2 regions of the Allobosea sp. 05T438 genome follow, and region 2 is predicted to be linked to the other one. Evidence: predicted binding sites of a transcription regulator. Region 2 holds the regulator's gene; the other holds the start of a gene.

Region 1 (3,151 bases), on a different contig from region 2:
GCGCGACGTCTGTGGCGTGACGCTCGGCCTCGGGATTGGAGATTATCACGGCAAAGCCTTCCGGATCGCCCACATGGGTCATTTCAACGCTGCGGCGCTTATTGGAGCGCTCGGAGCCGTTGAGATGGCGCTTCAAGCCAAAGAAATCCCGCACGGCCCGGGTGGTGTGGCAGCCGCAATCGCCAGCCTGGCCGCCGCCGCGTGAAAGATACGGCGATTATGCCGCATGGAGGCCCTGAACAGACGGGGTGTCGCTCATGCCGACAGGTGCAGGCGATAGCTGGATAGCTTCTCTCCCGTCCCTCCGGGCGGCATACCTCACCGAAGCAAACCTTCAGCCTCAAACTCTTCCCAGCCGTCGAGGCCGGTTTTCTGTTCGTCCGGACCGGTCGCTGCCTTACGGGATTTGGCCAAACGCTTTCCCGCGCGCGTCAAAGCTGCTTTCCCTGCTGCTCGCCGCCGGTTCTCTGCTGTCGTTGCGATATCCTCTTCCCGCCAGATTTCCGGCAGGCCGCTATCGAGGACTTGCTCGATGAAACTTGGGGTGAACACGTGGAATGTGACGGCTTTGGCTCGGCCACGCAGCTTGACCGTTCTGGTTCCCGCGCTCTGCAGTCGTCCATCATTGAGCCACTTGTGGCGCTCACGAGATGAAATGGAGAGAATGTCCTCGGCCTCGCTGGGGAGGATGGGCAACTCGGCAATATCGGCCAACATATCCGCTACGATCGCAGATAGAGCGTCAAACTCAGCAGCTTCGGCGTCCGGCATGTGAAGGATCGCTTTGCCGGTTTCGACCGTGAGGTGCTTCCGCGTCGACCAAGGAAGTCGCCGCCTGATTTCCCGCTCGATTCCCTTGGCGCGGACCGGCGATCCAAGTGTAATTGTAGATGGGAGAGGCCATTCGGCGAGCTGCGTTGAGGTGCGCTTCACATGATGCTCTGCTCAGGATTGCGGGCCCGGGATTAATCGCACGGATCGATCGCGTGTTCCTAACTTCTACGTTCTTGGTGGGGGTAGAGCTTGCACATAGGTTGCTCGCTGGGGCGTGGGCGTCCTGAAGGTCGTCGATACTCTGTTGGCGATCAGTTGGCTCCCGACTTCAGCTACTCTTTTCGGAGCTTTTGGCGATCGAGTTGCGCTTCAGCGAACTCCTGCCGGAGGCGCTCGTTCACGCCTTCCAGTTCGGCCCGCAAGGCGCCTCGATCGAGTTCGGCAGGCATTGCCTCGCTGTTGACCGTCTGATCGAGAATATCTGCCAAGACGGTGTGAAGGAACTGGGAGCATTCCCCTTCATTCTCCGGCGCTGGAACCAGGATCTGCGCTAGAAGTGCCAGTGCCAGCCCTCGCCAAGCGACGACCTCGTAGGACTGCTCAACGATTTCGGTTGGATCATCGGAGATCATCAGTACTCCTGCTTGGAGGAAGAGGGTGTGCCTCGGCAACCTCCCGTCGTGTCGCTGTGTTCCCGCCAAACACCGAGCTTGACTCTCGGCCTCTCGCTGAGAACATAAGAGGAACATAAGGTGTCGTTCTAGCAGGTAAAGCCCGTTGCGGCCACAGCCAGTATTCCAGTCGCTTCGCGACCAGATCGAGCGGATCGAGGGCCGAGGGGTCCGCGGTCGGACTGTGCTGCCGTTCGGAATCGCGACGCTTGATTCGCGCTTGCCTGGTGGAGGCCTAACGCTGGGGGCACTCCATGAAGTCGCCGGCGGCGGAAATGGGGCGATTGATGGTGCGGCAGCGGCTTTGTTTAGCGCCGGAGTTGCCGCCAGGAGTCGTGGCAAGGTGCTCTGGTGTCTCACCCGAGCCGATCTTTTCGCGCCGGCGATGGCGCAGGCGGGGCTGATCCCTGACCGCGTGATCTATGTCGAGGCAGGAGATGACAAGACGGTGCTCGCCTGCATGGAAGAGGGCCTGCGCCATGGCGGGCTGGGCTCCGTCGTCGGCGAGGTAGCCCGCTTGTCCATGACGGCATCGCGTCGCCTTCAGCTGGCTGCGGAGGGGACAGGTGCTATCGGCATCGCGCTGCGACGATGGCGACGAGAGGTCGATGCCTCCGATTTCGGTCAGCCCACGGCGGCGATGACCCGATGGCGCGTCTCGGTTCTGCCATCGACAGTGTTGCCGGTGCCTGGAATGGGACGACCGCGCTGGCTTGTTGAACTGATCAGGGCCAGGGCGGGCGAGAGGGCGGATTTCGAATTGGAGGCATGCGATGACACGGGTCGTCTCGGTCTTCCTCCCGAACTGGTCGATCGATCGGTTCCGGCGGATGGCTCGTGAGCGGCGGACCGGGTGCGGAAGCGGTCAACAGCGACGGATGATGTGACATCCCAGAATTTCGCGGCCTGGGAGAGCCGATCGAACGTCTTCGTCACTTCAGCCCACGCCGCCCATGTCTGATCGTTGAGATCGATCTCCACCTTGATCTCTGTCGCGATGATCGCTGCCGCGACCTTCAAGGCCTCCTCTTCCGCTTCCTCGAAAGCAACGCGCGCGGTCGGGATGGACGACTTCATCACAACGCGAAGTGGCAACTGTTCGCGACGTCGCAGTTTCCGCCAGGCGCGACGCCGATCTGCGACCGCTTCGTTAAGATCCGACTGGAGCAAGACCTTCTGGTGCGCCGCATCGTTGATCAACTGCTTTAGGCCCCCGAGGTCCGGGCTGGTCAGGCTCGCCACCTCGGCGCTCTTGATCTCCCCGACCAAGGGCCCTGGCTGCGGCTCTGGTCCGGGTGCATCGGCTCGGGTGGAACCGGTGGCTCCAGATAGACCTCAGCTGGGGTCGACGCTCGTCTTACGGGGCGAGGCGAACTCAGATTGCGAGTGTAGGAAATGCCAGTGCCGGGCAGGCCCATGGTCAGACGGCTGCCGCGCGGGCCGATGTTGATCATCGCTCCCGGCACGCCGGCGCTCACGCTCACACCGCTGAGGCTGAAGTTCACCCTGCGCCGGGAAAGAGACGAACGGAACGCCGAAACCTGAATCCCATGAAGCGTCCTTTCCACCGGCCTGCACAGGCAGCCGCGGTCGCCGAGCTAGAGGGTGGGGGAATTTCTGGAACTCTCGGCTGGCTTCGAAGGCGTCTGCTGCTCCTTCAGGTTCTTCCCGATCAGATCGCCGCGTGACCGGATGACATAAGCGGT
Region 2 (3,151 bases):
GATGTTCGGCGCGACCGCCTACTGCATCTTCTCGGGCAGCGATGTCGCGACCGAGCGCTCGCTGATCATGACGCTGGTGATGCTCGGCGCGATCCTTGTCGATCGTGCGGCGCTGAGCATGCGCAATCTCGCGCTTGCGGCCATGATCGTGCTCCTGCGCGAGCCGGAGGCCTTGCTCGGGCCGAGCTTCCAGATGTCCTTCGGAGCCGTCGCGGCATTGATCGCCTTTGCCGAACGCTGGGAGAGCCGAAAGCGCTCCCAGCCGCCGCCCAGCTTGCCGTGGCCGCTTGGGCCGGTCTGGGCCGCGGCACTCGGCATCGTCGTCACCACGTTGCTGGCAACGGCCGCGACAGCGCCCTTCGGCGCCTATCATTTTCAGACCTTCAATCCCTTCGGCCTGCTCGGCAATGCGATGGCGCTGCCCTTCGTCTCGCTCTTCGTCATGCCGGCGGCCGTCTTCGGCGTGCTGGCTTACCCCTTCGGACTGGACTGGCCCGCCTGGGCGCTGATGGGGCTGGCTTCCGATGTCGTGCTCAAGGTGGCGCACTGGGTCGCAAGCATCGACCATTCCACGGTGATGATCGCAGCCTTCGGGCCGGCGGTGCTGACCTGCTTCGTGCTGGCGCTGCTGTGGCTGACGCTCTGGACCACGCCCTGGCGCTGGCTGGCGGCGCTGCCGCTCCTGCTCGGCGTGGCCATCGCCGGCAAGCCGGAGCGGCCGGAAATCCTGATCGAACGCGACGGTTCGGGGCTGGCGGTGCGGGGCCCGGATGGCCGCCTCGCGATTGCGGGCAAGCCGAGCCGTTTCGTGCTGCAGCAATGGCTCGCTGCTGATGGCGATCGCCGTTCGCCGGACGATCCGACGCTGCGGGCCGGCATTAGCTGCGATGCGCTCGGCTGCGTCGCACGGACGCCGGATCAGCGCACCGTTTCCTACACGCGCGACAGGTTGGCGCTTATCGAGGACTGCATGCGGGCTGACCTCGTCGTCACCGCCATCCCCTGGAGCGGAACCTGCAAGGCACGGCTGATCGAGCGAATGGCGTTATCGCGCGACGGCGCGACTTCGCTCTATCGAACAGGATCGGGGTGGAGCAGCCATGTCTCGGAGCAGAACGCTGCCGACCGCCCTTGGAGCCGCCGCCGTGAGCAGCGCCCTGCGCAAGCCTCGACAGCGCCTCCGAGTGTGACACCGGCTTCCGCCGACGGCGAAGCCGAGGTCGAGCGCCTTCAGTAGCGCCGCATCAGATTGACGAGGCGGCCCTGGATCTTGACCCGGTCCGGCCCGAGCACGCGCGTCTCATAGGCAGGGTTCGCGGCTTCGAGCGCGATCGAGGAGCCGCGCTTGCGCAGCCGCTTCAGCGTCGCTTCCTCATCATCGATCAGCGCCACGACGATGTCGCCGGTATTGGCCGAATCCTGCTTGCGGATGATGACGGTGTCGCCGTCGAGGATGCCGGCTTCGACCATCGAGTCACCACGCACTTCCAGCGCGTAATGCTCGCCGGAGCCGAGCATGTCGGGCGGCAGCGAGACGGTGTGGCTACGGTTCTGGATCGCCGAGATCGGCGTGCCGGCGGCGATGCGGCCCATGACCGGGATCGCGATGGAGGAGCGGCTGTCCTCATCGGACGCAGGGCGTGGCTTGGTGAGATTCGGCTGCGAGCCGAGGCCGCCCTGGACGACCGCAGGGTTGAAACGCTGCCGCTGCTGCGGGGCGCCGAGCCCGTCGGGCATCTTGATGATCTCGAGCGCACGCGCCCGGTTGGGCAGGCGACGGATGAAGCCGCGCTCCTCTAGCGCCATGATCAGCCGGTGGATGCCCGACTTGGAGCGCAGATCGAGCGCATCCTTCATCTCGTCGAAGGAGGGCGGCACCCCGCTCTCACGCAAGCGTTCCTGAATGAAGCGCAGGAGTTCGTGTTGCTTGCGTGTCAGCATGATCCCCGCCGGCCTTCTCGAAGGCTAGATTCGAAACAAAGCAGGAACACCATACGCGTTCCACTTGTGTTCCGCAAGCGGGCTCCGGCATCGAAGCGAACAGTGGAATCCACTTTTCGGGCAGATCCGATGCGATAACCCTATACAGATCGCTACGATCGCGTCCGACAGGATGAGCGGTGATCTAGCGCAGCGGCAGGATGCGGCAGATGTCGCCTTTTTTTGCCGGCGCGGCATGGGCAGGCCGGATCGTCAATGCCTGCGCCCGTGCCAGCGTGCCGAGCATCGAGGAATCCTGCCGGTCGAAGGGCGTCGCCACCCAGCCATCCGGCGTCAGTGCGAGCTCCGAGCGCAGATAGTCCTCGCGCTCGTCATTGGCCGGCATGTCACGGCCGAGGCGGGCGGGGATGCTGCGGTCGCGGTCGGCCTCCCCAATGCCGAGCAGAGCCTCGATCAGCGGCAGGACAAAGAGATGGCCGCAGACGATCGAGGAGACCGGGTTTCCGGGCAAGCCGACCACGACCATGCGGCCGAGTCGGCCGGTCATCATGGGTTTGCCCGGCCGCATCGCGATCTTCCAGAAGCCGAGCGACATGCCGGCCCGCGTCAGCGCCTCCTGCACGAGGTCATGCGCGCCGACCGAGGCCCCGCCGAGCGTGACGAGGACGTCGGCGTCGGCGTCCCGCGCCTGGCCGATCTTGGCCGCGAGGTCGGCGTGGTCGTCGCGGGCGATGCCGAGATCGAGAACGGCACCGCCGGCCTTCTCGACCAGTGCAGCGAGCGAGAAGGAGTTCGAGGCGACGATCTGGTCGCGCCCGACCGGCTCGCCCGGAGCCACCAACTCGTCGCCAGTGGCAAGGATCGCGACGCGCGGCTTGCGCCGGACGGGCAAGGTCGGATGTCCCATCGCGGCGGCGAGGCCCAGCGCAGCGCTGTCGAGCACGCGCCCGGCGGGCAGCAGGACGTCGCCTTCGCGGAAATCCAGCCCGGCTGCGCGCAGGAACTTGCCCTTGGCGGGCGGCACCCGCACGCGGATCGCCGGGCTGTCGACGCCGTCGGCATCCTCCTGCATCAGGACGGTATCGGCGCCATCAGGCATTGGCGCGCCCGTGAAGATGCGCACGGCCTGTCCCGGCCCGACCGAGCCCTCGAAGGCCCGGCCAGCGGCGGATTCGCCGATCACCGCGAGCGAGATGCCCGCCGCCATGTC

The links. The regulator LexA, encoded in region 2, represses DNA repair genes until DNA is damaged. The targets are predictions, from matches to a motif close to TGTTCNNNNTGTGTTCNG.
Region 1: a site for LexA is predicted at 1,505-1,522, ahead of AC1DIN_RS24640 (ImuA family protein). Genes of this name have one in related genera too.

The regions. Positions count from the first base shown of each region.
Region 1 covers NZ_JBFTKQ010000017.1:70,742-73,892, reverse strand. The annotation lists gene AC1DIN_RS24655 (pyridoxal-phosphate-dependent aminotransferase family protein) at 1-205, shown strand, start outside; gene AC1DIN_RS24650 (hypothetical protein) at 319-933, opposite strand; gene AC1DIN_RS24645 (hypothetical protein) at 1,107-1,406, opposite strand; gene AC1DIN_RS24640 (ImuA family protein) at 1,552-2,286, shown strand; gene AC1DIN_RS24635 (hypothetical protein) at 2,675-2,899, opposite strand; gene AC1DIN_RS24630 (hypothetical protein) at 2,847-2,990, shown strand; gene AC1DIN_RS24625 (hypothetical protein) at 3,044-3,151, opposite strand, start outside.
Region 2 covers NZ_JBFTKQ010000005.1:144,435-147,585, reverse strand. The annotation lists gene AC1DIN_RS13285 (ComEC/Rec2 family competence protein) at 1-1,237, shown strand, start outside; gene lexA (transcriptional repressor LexA) at 1,231-1,941, opposite strand; gene AC1DIN_RS13275 (molybdopterin molybdotransferase MoeA) at 2,126-3,151, opposite strand, start outside.